DNA from 3 places in the Dyella sp. 2RAB6 genome. Region 2 is predicted to be linked to each of the others. Evidence: predicted binding sites of a transcription regulator. Region 2 holds the regulator's gene; each other region holds the start of a gene.
The links. The regulator FliA, encoded in region 2, starts transcription of late flagellar genes. The targets are predictions, from matches to a motif close to TAAAGTTTNNCNNNCNNNGGCCGATAA.

Region 1 (5,060 bases), on a different contig from region 2:
CCTTGCGTGGCGATCGCTGAAACTTACGGCGAACTTGCTATCCGCTTGCGTGAATGTGACGGCCAAAGAAAAAGCGGCCCGTGCGGGCCGCTTTCTGGTCTGGACGTCCAGAATTTGGACGTCTAAATGCGTGCCGGATTCAGAGCAGCGGAATCAGCAGCAGCGCCACGATGTTGATGATCTTGATCAGCGGGTTCACCGCCGGGCCGGCGGTGTCCTTGTAAGGATCGCCCACGGTGTCGCCGGTGACGGCGGCCTTGTGCGCATCCGAACCCTTGCCGCCGTGGTGGCCGTCCTCGATGTACTTCTTGGCGTTATCCCAGGCGCCGCCGCCGGTGGTCATCGAGATGGCCACGAACAGGCCGGTGACGATGGTGCCGATCAGCACGCCGCCCAGCGCCTGCGCGCCGGCCTCGGCGCCGCCCAGCCACTTGAAGCCGAACACCACCAGCACCGGCACCAGCACCGGCAGCAGCGAGGGCACCAGCATTTCCTTGATCGCCGACTTGGTCAGCATGTCCACCGCGCGCGAGTAGTCCGGCTTGGTGGTGCCTTCCATGATGCCCTTGATCTCGCGGAACTGGCGGCGCACCTCTTCCACCACTGAGCCCGCCGCGCGGCCCACGGCTTCCATCGCCATCGCGCCGAACAGGTAGGGGATCAGGCCGCCGATCAGCAGGCCGATGATCACGTAGTGGTTGGACAGGTCGAAGCGGAAGTCGCTGATCCCGAGATGCTGGCTGAGGTTGTGCGTGTAGTCGGCGAACAGCACCAGCGCGGCCAGGCCGGCCGAGCCGATCGCATAACCCTTGGTCACCGCCTTGGTGGTGTTGCCCACCGCGTCGAGCGGGTCGGTGACGCCGCGCACTTCCGGCGGCAGCTCGGCCATCTCGGCGATGCCGCCGGCGTTGTCGGTGATCGGGCCGTAGGCGTCCAGCGCCACCACCATGCCGGTCATGCTGAGCATGGCCGTGGCGGCGATGGCGATGCCGTACAGGCCGGCCAGCGCGAACGCGCCCCAGATCGCCGCGCACACCGCCAGTACCGGCAGCGCGGTGGACTTCATCGACACGCCGATGCCCGCGATGATGTTGGTGGCATGGCCGGTGGTGGAAGCCTGCGCCACGTGGCGCACCGGGGCATATTCGGTGGCGGTGTAGTACTCGGTGATCACCACCATCGCGCCGGTCAGGGCCAGGCCGATCAGCGCGCAGCCGTAGAGCTTGCCGACGCCAAACGCCGACTCGGCCATCAGCTGGCTGGTGATCGGCCAGAACATGATTGCCGCGAGCACGGCGGAGACCGCCACGCCGGCATATAGCGCATTCATGATCTTGCCGCCCGGGCGCGAGCGCACGAAGAAGGTGCCGACCACCGAGGCGAGGATCGAGGCGCCGCCCAGCAGCAGCGGAAACAGCACGCCGTTGGCGCCGGTCTGCTCGGCCATCACGCCGCCCAGCAGCATGGTCGCGATCAGGGTCACCGCGTAGGTTTCGAACAGGTCGGCGGCCATGCCGGCGCAGTCGCCCACGTTGTCGCCCACGTTGTCGGCGATCACCGCCGGGTTGCGCGGGTCGTCCTCGGGAATACCGGCTTCGACCTTGCCGACCAGGTCGGCGCCGACGTCCGCGCCCTTGGTGAAGATGCCGCCGCCCAGGCGCGCGAAGATCGAGATCAGCGAAGAGCCGAAGGCCAGGCCGACCAGCGCATGCAGGGCATGCATGCTCTCGTAGCCGAGATGGCGCAGTACCGCGTAGTACGCGGCCACGCCCATCAACGCCAGGCCGACCACCAGCATGCCGGTGATCGCACCGCCGCGGAACGCCACGTTGAGCGCCGAGGCCAGCCCTTCGCGTGCCGCTTCGGCGGTGCGCACATTGGCGCGTACCGAGACGTTCATGCCGATATAGCCGGTGGCGCCGGACAGCACCGCGCCGATGGCGAAACCGATTGCCGTGCCCCAGTCCAGGGCCAGGCCGACGACGAAGAACAGCACCAGGCCGACGGCACCGATGGTGGCGTACTGTCGGTTGAGATAGGCCCGTGCACCTTGCTGGATCGCCGCGGCGATCTCCTGCATGCGCTCGTTGCCCGGTGATTTCGCCAAAATCCAGCGCACCGAGAGCGCGCCATACAGAACTGCCACGACCGCACATGCAAGCACGATCCACAAGCCATACTGCTGCAGCATCGAAGCCTCCCCATCCCGGTTGTAGTGACCGCCCTTTGCGGGCGGGTCCGGCGAGTATAGGCAGAGGTCGGCGGGGCTTATGTTGTGCGACGCAACGCATATGCCGATGCGGTGTGTGCGGGCCGCGCATGAGCGCAAGAAAAAGGCGGTGTCCGTAGACACCGCCTTCACCTGCTCCGCGTGGTGGCTGCTTAGTTGAGCACCATGTCCAGGATGATGCCGGTACCCACGGCCACCAGCAGATAGCCGCCGTCATCGCGCACCCAGTGATAGCCGTACGGCGGCGAGCGCAGGCGGTAGTAGCGGTAGTCGTTCACCACATAGACCGGACCGTAGTAGCGCTCGCCGCGCGCCCAGCGATGGTGAGGGCGATAGTGGCCGCCGTAGTAGCGGCGGTCGTCGTGCCAGCCGCGGTCCGGGCCACGCCAGTGGTCGCGGCGGTCCCAGTCACGGCGGCCGCCATCCCGATGGCTCCAGTCCCGGCGCTCCCAGTTGCCGTGTCCGCGGTCGCGGTCGTAGTGGCCATGGCGGTCGCCGCGATCGCCGCGATCGTGCTCGCGGCCGTGGTCGTTGTCGGCCAGCGCGACGCCGCTGCCGGCCAGCAGCAGGCCGGCGATCAGGGCCAGCTTGCCGAGGAACTGTTTGGTCAGAGTCTTCATATGCGCTCCTCCCGACGGACTGCCGTCGTTATGAAAGATCGTAGAAAGCTGCGTCTGAACGCCGGGGCTTATCCGTCACAGGACCTTCATCTGGCGGTCAGCCGTGTCACCCTGGCGACACCGTTGTTATATCGAATTGAAATAATTGATTTAAAACAAGATTTTTCCTAAAGCGCTGCATCGTCCGGCCGATGCAGGGGCCATCCCCCGCTCCCCAAGCAAAGGTCACCCATGCGTTTTCCCCTGACCCTGGCCCGCCCCCGGTGGGCAGCGTCGCCTGCGCTTTCCCTGCGTGCCCGCCTGATCCTGCGGCTGGGCGGCCTGTTGCTGCTGATGCTGCTGGTCGGCAGCGCCGCGGTATGGGCGCTGCTGCATGCCGACCGGCGCATGGGCGCGTTGGTCGCCGACGCGCTCAGTCCCGTCTCTGACGTAGGCCGTATCCAGAACGACTACAACGACAGCCTCAATGCTCTGACCCATGCCGGCCTCACGCGCCTGCCCTCGGCGCTGGACGAGGCCAAGACCTTGATCCAGTCCAATCGTGTCGATATCGAGCGGACCTGGAAGCATCTGCAAGCCAGCGGCCTGGCGCGCCAGGAAGCGCAATTGCTCGGTGTGACCGACGCCCACCGCAAGGCGGCCGAACAAATAGTCGACGAGGCGATCAAGCAACTGGAGGCCGAGCAATACGACATCGCCCAGGTGCAGATCGCCTCGGATGTGCAGCCGGCCTTCGTGCCGCTGCATGCCGACTTCGCCAATCTGTTCGCCAAAGCTTTGCAGGCGGGCGATGCCGCGGCTGCGGACGCGCATCGGGAAAGCCGGCGCGCGCTGGCGGTGCTGCTCGCCGTGCTGCTGTCGGGGCTGGGCGCGGCGGCGCTGGTCGACAGCTTGCTGATCCGCACCGTCACCCGCTCGCTGGGCCAGGCGGTGACGGTGACGCAGCGCATTGCCGACGGCGAGCTTGGCCACGCCATCGAGCCCGGCCATCACGACGAGATAGGCAGCTTGCTGCGCGCGCTGCAGCGCATGGACCGGCGCCTGGCCGTGGTCGTCCGCCAGGTGCAGCAGAACGCCGCCGGCGTGACACACGCGGCCGATCGCCTGGCCCATGGCAATGACACCTTGCGCCAGCGCACCCAGGCGCAGGCGGAAAGCCTCGCCGGCACCGGCGCCTCGATGAGCCAGGTCACCGATGCCGTGCGCCGCAATGCCGACAGCGCGGCTTTGGCCGATCGCCTCGCCGCCGCCGCACGGCTGCAGGCCGAGGACGGCAGCGGACTGGTGGCGCAGACGATGCGCTCGGTCGATGCCATCGATGCGGCCAACCGACGCATGACCGATATCGTCGGCGCGATCGACACGCTGGCCTTCCAGACGCGCCTGCTGGCGCTCAATGCGACAGTGGAGGCCGCACACGCCGGCGAGCACGGCCGCAGCTTCGCAGTGGTCGCCGACAAGGTGCGCCAGCTGGCCCAGCGCAGCGCCGAGGCGGCGCGCGATATCCGGCATCTGATCGAAGACAGCCGAAGCACGGTCGAGGCCGGCGCGGTCCTGGCCGACCGTTCGGCCCAGGTGCTGGAGCGCATCGTGGAGAGTGCAGTGGAAGTGTCCCGCACGGTGGCCGCGATCAGCACCAACAGCCGCGGCCAGTCCGACGGCATCGGGGCGATCGGCGGCGCCGTGCGCCATATGGATGAGACGACCCGCCAGAACGCGGCCCTGGTCGAGGAGGTGGCGGGCGCCGGCGCGGCCCTGCGCGAGCAGGCGGACGGCCTGCGCCGGCTGGTCGGGTTCTTTCGCTTTGCTGGCGAAATGGCCGATGCGGAAGCGTGACGCGGCTCGCGCGTCCTTGCCGAAAGGCGTACTGGCGCCCGCAAGACCTTGTGGCAAGCTGCGGCCCATGAAGCGGACAGCGAAAGGCTTTGCGCGCAGGTGGACGGGACGGCTGGCGCTGTCCTGCCTGCTGCTGCTCATGCTCTTGCCTTGGGCGGCGCAGGCGCTGCCACCGCCCGAACGGCTGGAATGGCATGGCCGTACCTATGCGGTGCTGGGCGACCCGCTGGCGCAGCGCTACGCCGGGCGCGACCGTCCGCGCTTCATGCCGGCGCCGCTGCACACGGCGACCGACGAGGAGCGTGGCTATTCCGGCCGCTGGCGCCTGGAGGACGACCGCCTCTACCTGGTGGATATCGACAGCTGGCTTTGCA
Region 2 (5,060 bases):
CGGTGTTTCCAGGCCGTGGTCGACCGCATTGCGCAGCAGGTGAATCAGCGGATCGGCCAGCGCTTCGACCAGGCTGCGGTCAAGATCGGTGTCCTCGCCTTCCAGCACCAGCTCGATCTCCTTGCCGAGCTGGCGGGCGAGATCGCGCACGATGCGCGGGAAGCGCTGGAACAAACGCCCCACCGGCTGCATGCGCATGCCGAGCACGGCGCCCTGCAGTTCGTCGGCTACGCGATCGAGTTCGCCCGCCGCGGTGGCGAAAGGTTCATCGCCGCTGCTGGCGGCGAGGCTGAGCAGGCGATTGCGCACCAGCACCAGTTCGCCGGCACGGTTGACCAGCGCATCGAGGCGGCCGGTGTCCACGCGCACGGTGGCTTCCGGCGGCGGTGCGGCCTTGGCGGCAGCCTTGGCGGGCGCCGCAGCGGCAGCGGCCTTGGCCGCAGCACCCGGCGCAGCACCCGGCGCAGCACCCTTGCCATGCAAGCTGTCGAGCAGCGCTTCGAATTCGCTGTCGTCGATGCTGCTGGCGGACGGCTGCACCGGCGTGCCGGGCGCCTTGCCCTTGCCGTGCAGATCGTCGAGCAGCTTTTCGAATTCCGTGTCGTCGATCATCTCGGACGCGGGCGGCTGCACCGGCGCTCCTGGCGCGCCGCCCATGCCGTAAAGGCTGTCGAGCAGCGCCTCGAACTCGCTGTCGTCGATGCTGCCGCCCTCTTCCGCCACCGGCGCAGGCGCCGGCATGGGAGCAGGCGCCGGAGCCGGTGCGCGCGCCGCATGCGGCTGCAAGCGCAGCAGCAAGGCAGCAGGCGCCACCGGCATCTCGCTCGATGCCGCCAGCGCGGCCATCATCGCGTTGACCAGGTCCAGCGCTTCCAGCAGCGCATCCATCCGCGCGGCATCGATCAGCACGTGGCCGGAGCGCGCTTCATTGAGCAGATCCTCGGCGTGATGGCATAGCTGCACCATCGGATCGATGCCGAGAAAGCCCGCGCCGCCCTTCACCGTATGGAAGGCGCGGAACACGGCATTGAGCAGTTCGGCGTCGCGCGGCGCCGCTTCCAGCGCCACCAGCTGTTCGCCCAGGCGCTGCACCAGTTCCCCGGCCTCGACCAGGAAATCGTCGCGCAGCTCGCTGTCGAGAGAGGGATCCATCAGGCCCTCGCGCTCAGAAACCGAATTCGCTGAGCAGGCGGTCCGCCTCGTCCTGGCTGGACACCTTGGCCGCGGCCACCGGCGCTTCGCCGCCGGCCAGCGCGCCGGTCAGGCGCACCAGTTCCAGCAGCGAGGATTCCACGCTGCCGATAAAGGTGGCGACCTTCTTGATGCGCTGGCCGGAAAGATCCTGCCAGGACTGCGCCATCACCATGTCGGACAGGCCTTCGCGGCACTGCGCGGCGAACTGGCGCGCTTCCGTCGCCAGCGCCGCCACCGGTGCGTCGCCGCCGCCGGCCAGCACCGTATCGGCGCGGTTCTCCAGCGCGGTGGCCTGCGGGCGCATGCGTTCGGCGAAATCGATGCTGCGGTGCGCGGCCTTGGCGCTCATCTCCAGCACGTCGTGCAGGTTCTGGCGCGCGTCGGCCACGCTGTCGGGCACGCCTTCCTGGGCCAGCTCGCCGCCGAGGCGGCGCACGGCTTCGTGCAGATCGCGGGCCAGCAGGCCCAGCGCACGGAACAGGTGCTGCTCGCGCTGGCGCACCATGGTGTCCAGCGCCACTTCGAAGGTGGCGCCGTCGGGGCTGGCCAGCAGTTCCTGCACTTCCTGCGGCAGCGCCGCGCTCATCGGGGTGACCATCACGGCGCTCATGCGCTTGCTCCTTGCGCGGCAAGCCGCTCGAAGATCTTGTCCAGCTTTTCCTTCAGCGTGACCGCCGTGAAGGGCTTGACGATGTAACCGTTCACGCCGGCCTGGGCGGCGGCGATGATCTGGTCGCGGTTGTTCTCGGCGGTGACCATCAGCACCGGCAGCCCCTTCAGCGCGGGCTCGGCGCGGATCGCGCGCAGCAGGTCGATGCCGGTCATGTTCGGCATGTTCCAGTCGGTCACGACCATGTCGAACGATTGCTGCTTGAGGATCGCCATGGCGTTGACGCCGTCGTCGGCTTCCTGGATCAGCGCATTGGTGAAGCCCAGCTCCACCAGCAGGTTGCGCACGATGCGCCGCATGGTGGAGAAGTCGTCCACCACGAGGATTTTCATGTTCTTGTCCAAACGCCTCTCTCCAGATCTTTAGCTCGCGTGTGGTTAAAGCCCCTCTCCCTCCGGGAGAGGGGTTGGGGTGAGGGTTCGGGCGGAGTGGTGCGTTCCACTTCGCCCGAACCCTCATCCGGCTGCCGCCACCTTCTCTCCCACGGGGACTACCTTCGGGTCGCCGGAGGGAGAAGGGTGCAAGCCTTGGAGCGCTGGCTTTAACCCGTACCCTTCAACTTCTTCGGCTTGCCGCTATCGCCTGCCGCACCCTGCTCGCGCCAGCCCGTCATCCGCGCACGCAACCGGATCAGCGCCTGCCCATGGATCTGGCACACCCGCGATTCCGTTACGCCGAGCACGGCACCGATCTCCTTCAAATTCAGTTCCTGCTCGTAGTACAGCGACATCACCAGCTGCTCGCGTTCCGGCAAACCACCGATCGCCTCGACCAGGGCCCCGCGCATGCCTTCCTGCTCGAAGCGGTCCTGCGGTCCCAGCCCGTCCTGGTCGGCCACGTCGAGCGCGGCGCCGTCCTCGTCGTCCTCCGGTGCGGACAGACTGAGCAGGCGCGCGCTGGCCGCGTCGGCCAGGATCTGGTGGTACTCCTGCGCGTCGATGCCCAGCCGCCGGATCACTTCGGCGTCGGTGGCGTCGGCGCCCGTCTCGTTCTCGATCTGGCGCACCACCTCGGAGACTTCGCGCAACTTGCGGTGCACCGAGCGCGGCGTCCAATCGGTCTTGCGCAGCTCGTCCAGCATGGCGCCGCGGATGCGGATGCCCGCATACGTCTCGAAGCTGGCCAGGCGGTCGGTCGCATAGTTCCGCGCCGCTTCCAGCAGGCCGATCATGCCGGCCTGCACCAGGTCGTCCACGTCCACGCTGGGCGGCAGCCGGCCCATCAGGTGATAGGCGATGCGGCGCACCAGCGGAGCGTGCCGACGCACCATCTCCTCCGTGCTTTCTCGTTGCAGTTGCAGATATTCGGAAGCCACGCTCATCTCGCACCCCCCTCGCGTACCGGGTCCGGCGCCAAGCCGACCTGGCCGCCGAAAAAGGCGATGCGGTCGCGACCCGTGCGCAGGGGTTCTCCCCATGTATCGACCGCACCCGCCATTTGCTTGAATCCCCGTGCGGACCGGCTGGCCGGCCACAGGTCCACCACCGCGCTCTGGCGCCGGATCGCCTGGCGCAGGTGTTCGTCGTAAGGCACCGCACCCATGAAATCGAGCGCCACGTCCAGGAAGCGGTCGCATACGCGCGCCAGCTTGTCGTACAGCTGCCGCGCCTCGCCGGCGTGGCGCACCATGTTGGCCACCACGTGGAAGCGGCGTACGCAGAAGTCGCGGCTGAGTACCTTGGTCAACGCATAAGCGTCGGTGAGCGAAGCCGGTTCGTCACAGACCACCAGCACCACGTCGTCGGCCGCCGCGGCGAACATCACCACGTTGTCGGCCACGCCGGCGGCGGTGTCGACGATCAGGAATTCCGGCGGATCGGGCAGTTCGTCGAAGGCGCGGATCACCGCCGCGTGCTCGCGCGTGTCGAGCTGGGCCAGGCGCCGCGCGCCGGAGCCGGCCGGGATCACCTTCAAGCCATGCGGTGCCGGCAGCATCAGCTCGCTCAGCGTGCAGCTGCCGTCGAGCAGGTGGCCGATATGCCGCGACGGCTGCAGCCCCAGCAGCACGTCGAGGTTGGCCAGGCCCAGGTCCGCATCCAGCAGCGCCACCTCGCGCCCGGCCATGGCCAGCGTCATGCCGAGATTCACCGCCACGGTCGACTTGCCCACGCCACCCTTGCCGCCTGCCACCGCGATCGCGCGGCAGCGGCGCGGCGGTGCGGCCGGCAGCGAATTGCCGGAGCTCGTCGCGAGCGGACGCGCCTCGCCCTCGCCCGGCGAATGGAACGCCGAAAACAGATTGCTCAGGCCCCAGGCCTGGTTCATCGCCAGGGTGGTCATCGTGCGCCCGCCATGGCCATGCCGAAGCGCTCGGCCATATAGCCTTCGTCCACGGCCGGCGCATTGCCCTTCAGCACCTGCGCGGCGCGGCACACCAGCACGCGCGCATCGGCGGTGGCGAGGTCTTCGGGCACGCGCTGGCCGTCGGTGGTGTAGTCCAGCGGCAGGCGGTGGCGGATCAGCGCGGACAGCGCGCCGCCAAGGCTGGGCGCCTCGTCCAGCTTGGTAAGAATGCAGGCCTGCGGCTGCTGCGGCAGGAAGGCGCGCAGCATGTCGTCGATCGCCTGCGCCTGCGCGTTGGCCGCCAGCACCAGGCAGGTGCGCAGCTCGCCGGCGGCGCGCAGCAGTTGCATCTGCTGTTCCAGCCGCGGATCGCTGCCGGCCACGCCGGCCGTATCGACCAGCACCACGCGGCGGCCACGCAGCACGTCGAGCACTTCGCGCAGGCTCTCGGCATCGTGCGCGGGGAACACGCGGGTGCCGAGCAGGCGGCCGTAGTGCTCCAGCTGCGCGGCGGCGCCGATGCGGTAGTTGTCGGTGCTGACCAGGGCCACCTGCGACGCGCCATGGCGCAGCACCGCGCGTGCGGCGAGCTTGGCGATGGTGGTCGTCTTGCCTACGCCGGTCGGCCCGACCAGGGCCACCACGCCGCCGCTGGCGGCGAGGTCGTAGCCGGTGATGGCGAGGCTGCGGCTGAGCACACCCAGCGGCAGGTAGCGCGCCTGATCGGCGCTGAGCCGGTCGGGCAGTTCGTCGGCTAGGCGGCGCGCCACATCGGGTTCGATGCCGATGCGCGTCATGTCGCGCAGCACGCGGCCGCGCAGCGGGTGGCGGCGCTGCAGGTCGTTCCAGGCCAGCGACGCCATTTGCGATTCCAGCAGTTCGCGCAGGCTGCCCAATTCGGCGCGCATGCGCG
Region 3 (5,060 bases), on a different contig from region 2:
TTCGCCATCACCCCGTCCAGCGCCTTGCCGCCGGGTGTGTCGGGGCGGTTGGAAGTGAACACGATAAAGGAGCCGTCCGGCGCCATCGCCGGATCGTGGTCCAGCCATTGCCCGGAGAACGGCGCGATCTTCGGCTCCGACCAGGCGTGGCCGATCTTGTGCGATTCCAGGATCACCGCATTGGGCCAGCTGATGCGATCGAAAAACACGGTATGGCCGTCCGGCGAGAACGCCGCGGAGTCTTCGTTGGCGGGCCCGGAAACCACGCCCGGCGCGAAGATCTCCGGCGCGGCGTCGCGCGTATCGGCGATGGCGTTCGCCGCCATGGCAAGACCCAGGGACAGCAAGGCGTAAGCGAGCGGCTTCATGGACGGACCCGTCGATGCCGTAACGGCAATGCGCCTGGATACGCTTCGGCCCGGCGCGCGGCGCGTGCCTGAAGTCACGACCGCGGGTTCACGCGCGGCCATGGCATGATCGCCGCCCACGCAACCTCTGCGATCCCCACCGATGGACGATCTCTTCAGCAGCGCCACGCCCCGCGCCGAACGCATCCGCGCCGGCATCGGCGGCTGGAACTACGCGCCCTGGCGCAAGAACTTCTACCCGGATGGGCTGATCCAGCGCCGCGAGCTGGAATACGCCAGCCGGCACCTGCGCGCGATCGAGATCAACGGCACGTATTACGGCGCGCAGAAAGCCGAGACCTATGGGCGCTGGGCGGCGGAGACGCCGGAAGGGTTTGTGTTTTCCTTGAAAGCGCCGCGCTACGTCACGGAAGGAAAGCGCCTGGCCGCCACCGGCAAAGGCATCGACAGCTTCGTGCATGGCGGCCTGGCGGAGATGGGCGATCGGCTGGGGCCGATCCTGTGGCAACTGCCGCCGTCGCGCGCCTTCGATGCGGACGACATCGCCGCGTTTCTCGAACTGCTGCCGCGCAGCTTGAACGGCAAGCCGCTGCGCCACGTATTGGAAGTGCGCCACCGCAGTTTTCTCAGCGCAGCGTATGTGACGCTGGCGCGCGCCCAGCGCATTCCCACGGTGTACACCGATTCGCCGGAGTATCCGAATCTCGCCGACCTGACCGGCGATTTCAGCTATGCGCGGCTGATGCGTAGTGCGGATGGCGAAGCGGCGGGTTATCCCGCCGATGCACTGGATGCGTGGGCGGATCGTGCGCACCGCTGGGCGCGCGGGGAAGATTGCGAAGAGCTGCCGCACTTCGCGGCGCCGCTGGCGAAGGCGGAGCCGCGCGACGTGTTTATTTATTTCATCAGTGCGGCGAAGCATCTGAATCCGGCCGCGGCGATGGCGCTGCAGGGGCGCGTCGACAATAGCCAGCCGTAGGTTGGGGTGAGCCGCAGGCGAACCCCAACATTGCGATACGCATGGCGGTGGCACACGTTGGGGTTCGCCTGCGGCTCACCCCAACCTACGCCGGCGGTATGGCCTAGGCCGCGGCGGCGAGTTCTTCGCGGATTGCCGCCACCATCTCGTACGACCTGCGCCGCAAGGCGTGCTCGAAGACGTTCGCGGTGATCATCAACTCATCCGGCTGGTGCCGTTCGATAAACGCAAGCAAGCCTTCGCGCACCGAACGCGCATCGCCGACCACCGAACAGGCCAGCGCGCGCTCCACGCCGAACTTCTCCGCCGGCGCCCAATAGTTCTCGATATCGTCGATCGGCGGCGGAATCAGCCCCGGCATGCCGCGGCGCAGATTGATGAAGCTCTGCTGCTGGGTGGTGAACAGGCGGCGCGCTTCCGCATCGCTTTCTGCCGCGATCACATTGATGCCCAGCATCGCGTGCGGTCGCGCCAATCGTTCCGACGGCCTGAAGTCGCGTCGATACAGAGCCAGCGCCTCGTCCATCGCATCCGGCGCGAAGTGCGAGGCGAATGCATACGGCAGGCCCAGCGCCGCGGCCAGGCGCGCACCGAACAGGCTGGAACCGAGAATCCACACCGGCACGTCGATTCCCGCGCCGGGCACCGCACGCACCGGTTGCCCCGGCTGCGCGGGCTGGAAATACATCAGCAATTCCTGCACGTCCTCGGGGAAGGCATCCGCGCTCTCGTAATAGCGGCGCAGCGCGCGCGCCGTCGGCTGGTCCGTACCGGGCGCGCGGCCCAGGCCCAGGTCGATCCGTCCGGGATACAGCGAGGCCAGCGTGCCGAACTGCTCGGCTACCTGCAGCGGCGCGTGATTGGGCAGCATGATGCCGCCGGCGCCGACGCGGATGGTCGAGGTACCGCCGGCGATGTGGCCGATCAGCACCGAGGTGGCGGCGCTGGCGATGCCGGGCATGTTGTGGTGCTCGGCCAGCCAGTAGCGCTGGTAGCCCAGGCGCTCGGCCAGGCGGGCCAGGTCCAGGCTGTTGGCGAAGGCCTGCGCCGGCGTGCTGCCCTGGGTGACCGGCGCCAGATCGAGTACGGAAAACGGAATCATGGAGTGTCCTCGCGACGAAGCTTCCGATCTGGGGGCGGACCCGGGCATTGCCAGCCTCGCCGGTACAGAAAATGTGGCCCAGCCTGCAAAGCGGGCGATCCGGGCCGCGCCCGATCTACAGGTTTCATCCGGAGCGCCGATAACCCGGCGGGGAGACCGCGTCCGCGGCGGCTGGGGAGAACGACACGATGTATTGGCTAAGGCGCTTTTTCGCCCCCTCGCCCCTGCCCGCCGTGCAGCCGCTGGCACGCGCGCAGTTCCAGCGCCCGGCACGGATGCCGGCGGTGTCCGCCGCGCCGCCCGTGCCCACGCCTGCACCCGAACTGGCGGCGCTGGCCGAACGCTTCCAGCGCTTCATGCTGGGCCTGCCCGATGCGCGCGAAGGCGCCAACCCGAACGAGGCCGCGCTGCAGCGGCGCCTGCAGATCGTGGCCGAACGCTTCGACGTGCGCAGCCTGCCGCGGCTGCCCGCGGTGCTGCCGCAGCTGCTGCTGGCGCTGAAGAACGACGACGTCGCCGGCGCCGAGCTGGCACGGCTGGTCGGACGCGACCCGATGCTGGTCGGCGAAGTGATGCGGGTGAGCCGCAGCATCTACTACCGCACCCTGCATTCGATCCAGAGCCTGCAGCACGCCGTGGTGCTGCTCGGCCAGGACGGGCTGCGCCGCGTCGCCACCCAGCACATGATGAAACCGATCCTGCAGGCCAGCGCCGGCGTGCACGGCCTGGTGGCGGGACAGCGGCTGTGGGACCACGCCGAACGCTGCGCGCATGCCAGCGCCTTTCTCGGCAAGTTCGCCGGCTGCGATCCGTTCGAGGCCTATCTCGCCGGCATCGTGTGCAATACCGGCACCGGCGCGATGATCCACCTGCTGAGCATGGAGGAGATCGCCAGGCCCGACACGCTGAGCCCGGTCTTCCTCGATGCTTGCGCGCAACTGGGTGCGAGCCTGACCTTGCGTGCCGCGCGCCATTGGGACCTGCCCGGCGCGGTGATCCAGGCGCTGTCGGAACACGCGCAGGAGCAAGCGCCCGAAACACTCTCGCCGCTGGGCAAGACCTTGCACGTGGCGCATTACCTGTCGATGGCGCAATTGCTGCGCGACCATCGCGCGCTCGACAGCATGCCCGATCTGAGCGAAGCCTGGCCGGCGCGCTTCGCACCCGCGCAGGTCGCGCGCTGCCAGCAGGACCTGCAGCACCAGTTCGATTCGGTGCCGCGCGAGAAAGGCTTCTAGACTCGCGAGAAAACCACCGTCACCCCAGCGAGGCGCTTCTCAACAGCGAAGCTGGTCAAGCTGGGGTGACGGGGTCGCAACTCGTTCGTGGCTTTAATCCTTCGGCGCTTCCGGATGGCGTTCCAGCCACGCCGCCAGCGCGGCCTTGTAACGGTCCAGCGCTGCTTCGTAGAGATCGTAGATGCAGGGCACGCAGCCCTCGCCGCAGCAGTCGAGCGCATCGGGCTCGATGGGCTTTACCGGCCGTGGATCGCCAGGAGGCACGGAGCCTCCTGGCGCTTGCTCGTCAGAATCGGTCAACCGCTCAACCCGGCTTGCGGAACCGGTACACGAACTGATCGGTATGGCCGCGGATGGATTTGTCGAACACCTTGATGCCGTGCGTGTCGGCGGGATTGCGCAGCACGTTGCTCTCGCCATCGAACACGAAGCCGGCCGCTTCCACCTGCTTCTTCACGATGGCCGGATCGATGCGATGCAGCGTCTCGATGTCGCGCATGCCGGAGCCGGCTTCGGCCACGTGATCGACGATCACGAACAAGCCACCCGGCTTGAGCGCATCGAATACCTGTTTGTTGAGCACCGCCGGATCGATGCTGCCCATGAACTTGTCCGGATAGTCGTGGTAGTTCTGCGAGGTGAACACCATGTCGACCGGATGCGGCACGCTGAACTGGTTGCCCGGCTGCAGCAGCACGCTGACGTTCTTGTAGTGCGGCTGCGCGGCGAGCGTCTTGGAACCCTTCACGTCGGAATCGGCTTCCTGCGCGTACTCGTTGGGCCACACGGCATAGACCTGTCCGCCGTCGCCGACGGCAGCGCTGAACAAGCGGGTGAAGTAACCGCCGCCGGGAATCAGGTCGACCACGCTCTGTCCGGACTTGACCTGGGCGAACGCCAGCAACTCGCCGCCCTTGCGGCGCGCGTCGTTGGCGGCATCGCCCTTGCGCGCCGGATCGGCGACCGCAGCGGAGACATTGGCGGGAATGGCGCCGGCGGGCTTAGGCGGCTGCGCGGCGGCTGCGAGCGGCAGCGCGATGGCGATCAACGCAGCGAGAACGGTCGTACGCATGACGGAACTCCGCGATCGGTTGGGAGCGGCATTGTGCGCCTAAACCGCAGGTGCGGAGCCAGGACCTTCGGCACAGTGATGCGCCGGCGCCCATGGAAACACCAGCAGGTCGAGCCGCGCTTCAGGACAGCGGCCAGGCGTGCAGCAACCGGTAATCCCCCTGCCCGACCACGCTGTGCACCAGCGCGAGCTGATCCACCCGCCATGCCAACGGCCCCACCGGCAGCTCCGGCAACAGGCCGCCGCGGCTGTAGCCCAGCGTGACGTGCGGCGTAAAGCTGCGCGACAGGTGCGCGCCCTG

Region 1: the regulator FliA is predicted to act here: its motif matches at 3,019-3,045, upstream of AB4083_RS11100 (methyl-accepting chemotaxis protein).
Region 3: the regulator FliA is predicted to act here: its motif matches at 2,566-2,592, upstream of AB4083_RS09120 (HDOD domain-containing protein).

What each region holds. Positions count from the first base shown of each region.
Region 1 covers NZ_JBFRGP010000005.1:260,136-265,195, forward strand. Annotated here, with positions in the region: gene AB4083_RS11090 (sodium-translocating pyrophosphatase) at 140-2,191, opposite strand; gene AB4083_RS11095 (RcnB family protein) at 2,383-2,850, opposite strand; gene AB4083_RS11100 (methyl-accepting chemotaxis protein) at 3,082-4,686, shown strand; gene AB4083_RS11105 (hypothetical protein) at 4,754-5,060, shown strand, end outside.
Region 2 covers NZ_JBFRGP010000007.1:67,216-72,275, forward strand. Annotated here, with positions in the region: gene AB4083_RS12565 (chemotaxis protein CheA) at 1-1,152, opposite strand, end outside; gene AB4083_RS12570 (protein phosphatase CheZ) at 1,166-1,804, opposite strand; gene cheY (chemotaxis response regulator CheY) at 1,801-2,208, opposite strand; gene AB4083_RS12580 (RNA polymerase sigma factor FliA) at 2,406-3,185, opposite strand; gene AB4083_RS12585 (MinD/ParA family protein) at 3,182-4,144, opposite strand; gene flhF (flagellar biosynthesis protein FlhF) at 4,141-5,060, opposite strand, start outside.
Region 3 covers NZ_JBFRGP010000004.1:284,740-289,799, reverse strand. Annotated here, with positions in the region: gene AB4083_RS09135 (TolB family protein) at 1-368, opposite strand, end outside; gene AB4083_RS09130 (DUF72 domain-containing protein) at 511-1,347, shown strand; gene AB4083_RS09125 (LLM class flavin-dependent oxidoreductase) at 1,451-2,449, opposite strand; gene AB4083_RS09120 (HDOD domain-containing protein) at 2,638-3,687, shown strand; gene AB4083_RS09115 (oxidoreductase-like domain-containing protein) at 3,781-3,951, opposite strand; gene AB4083_RS09110 (class I SAM-dependent methyltransferase) at 3,992-4,759, opposite strand; gene AB4083_RS09105 (2'-5' RNA ligase family protein) at 4,881-5,060, opposite strand, start outside.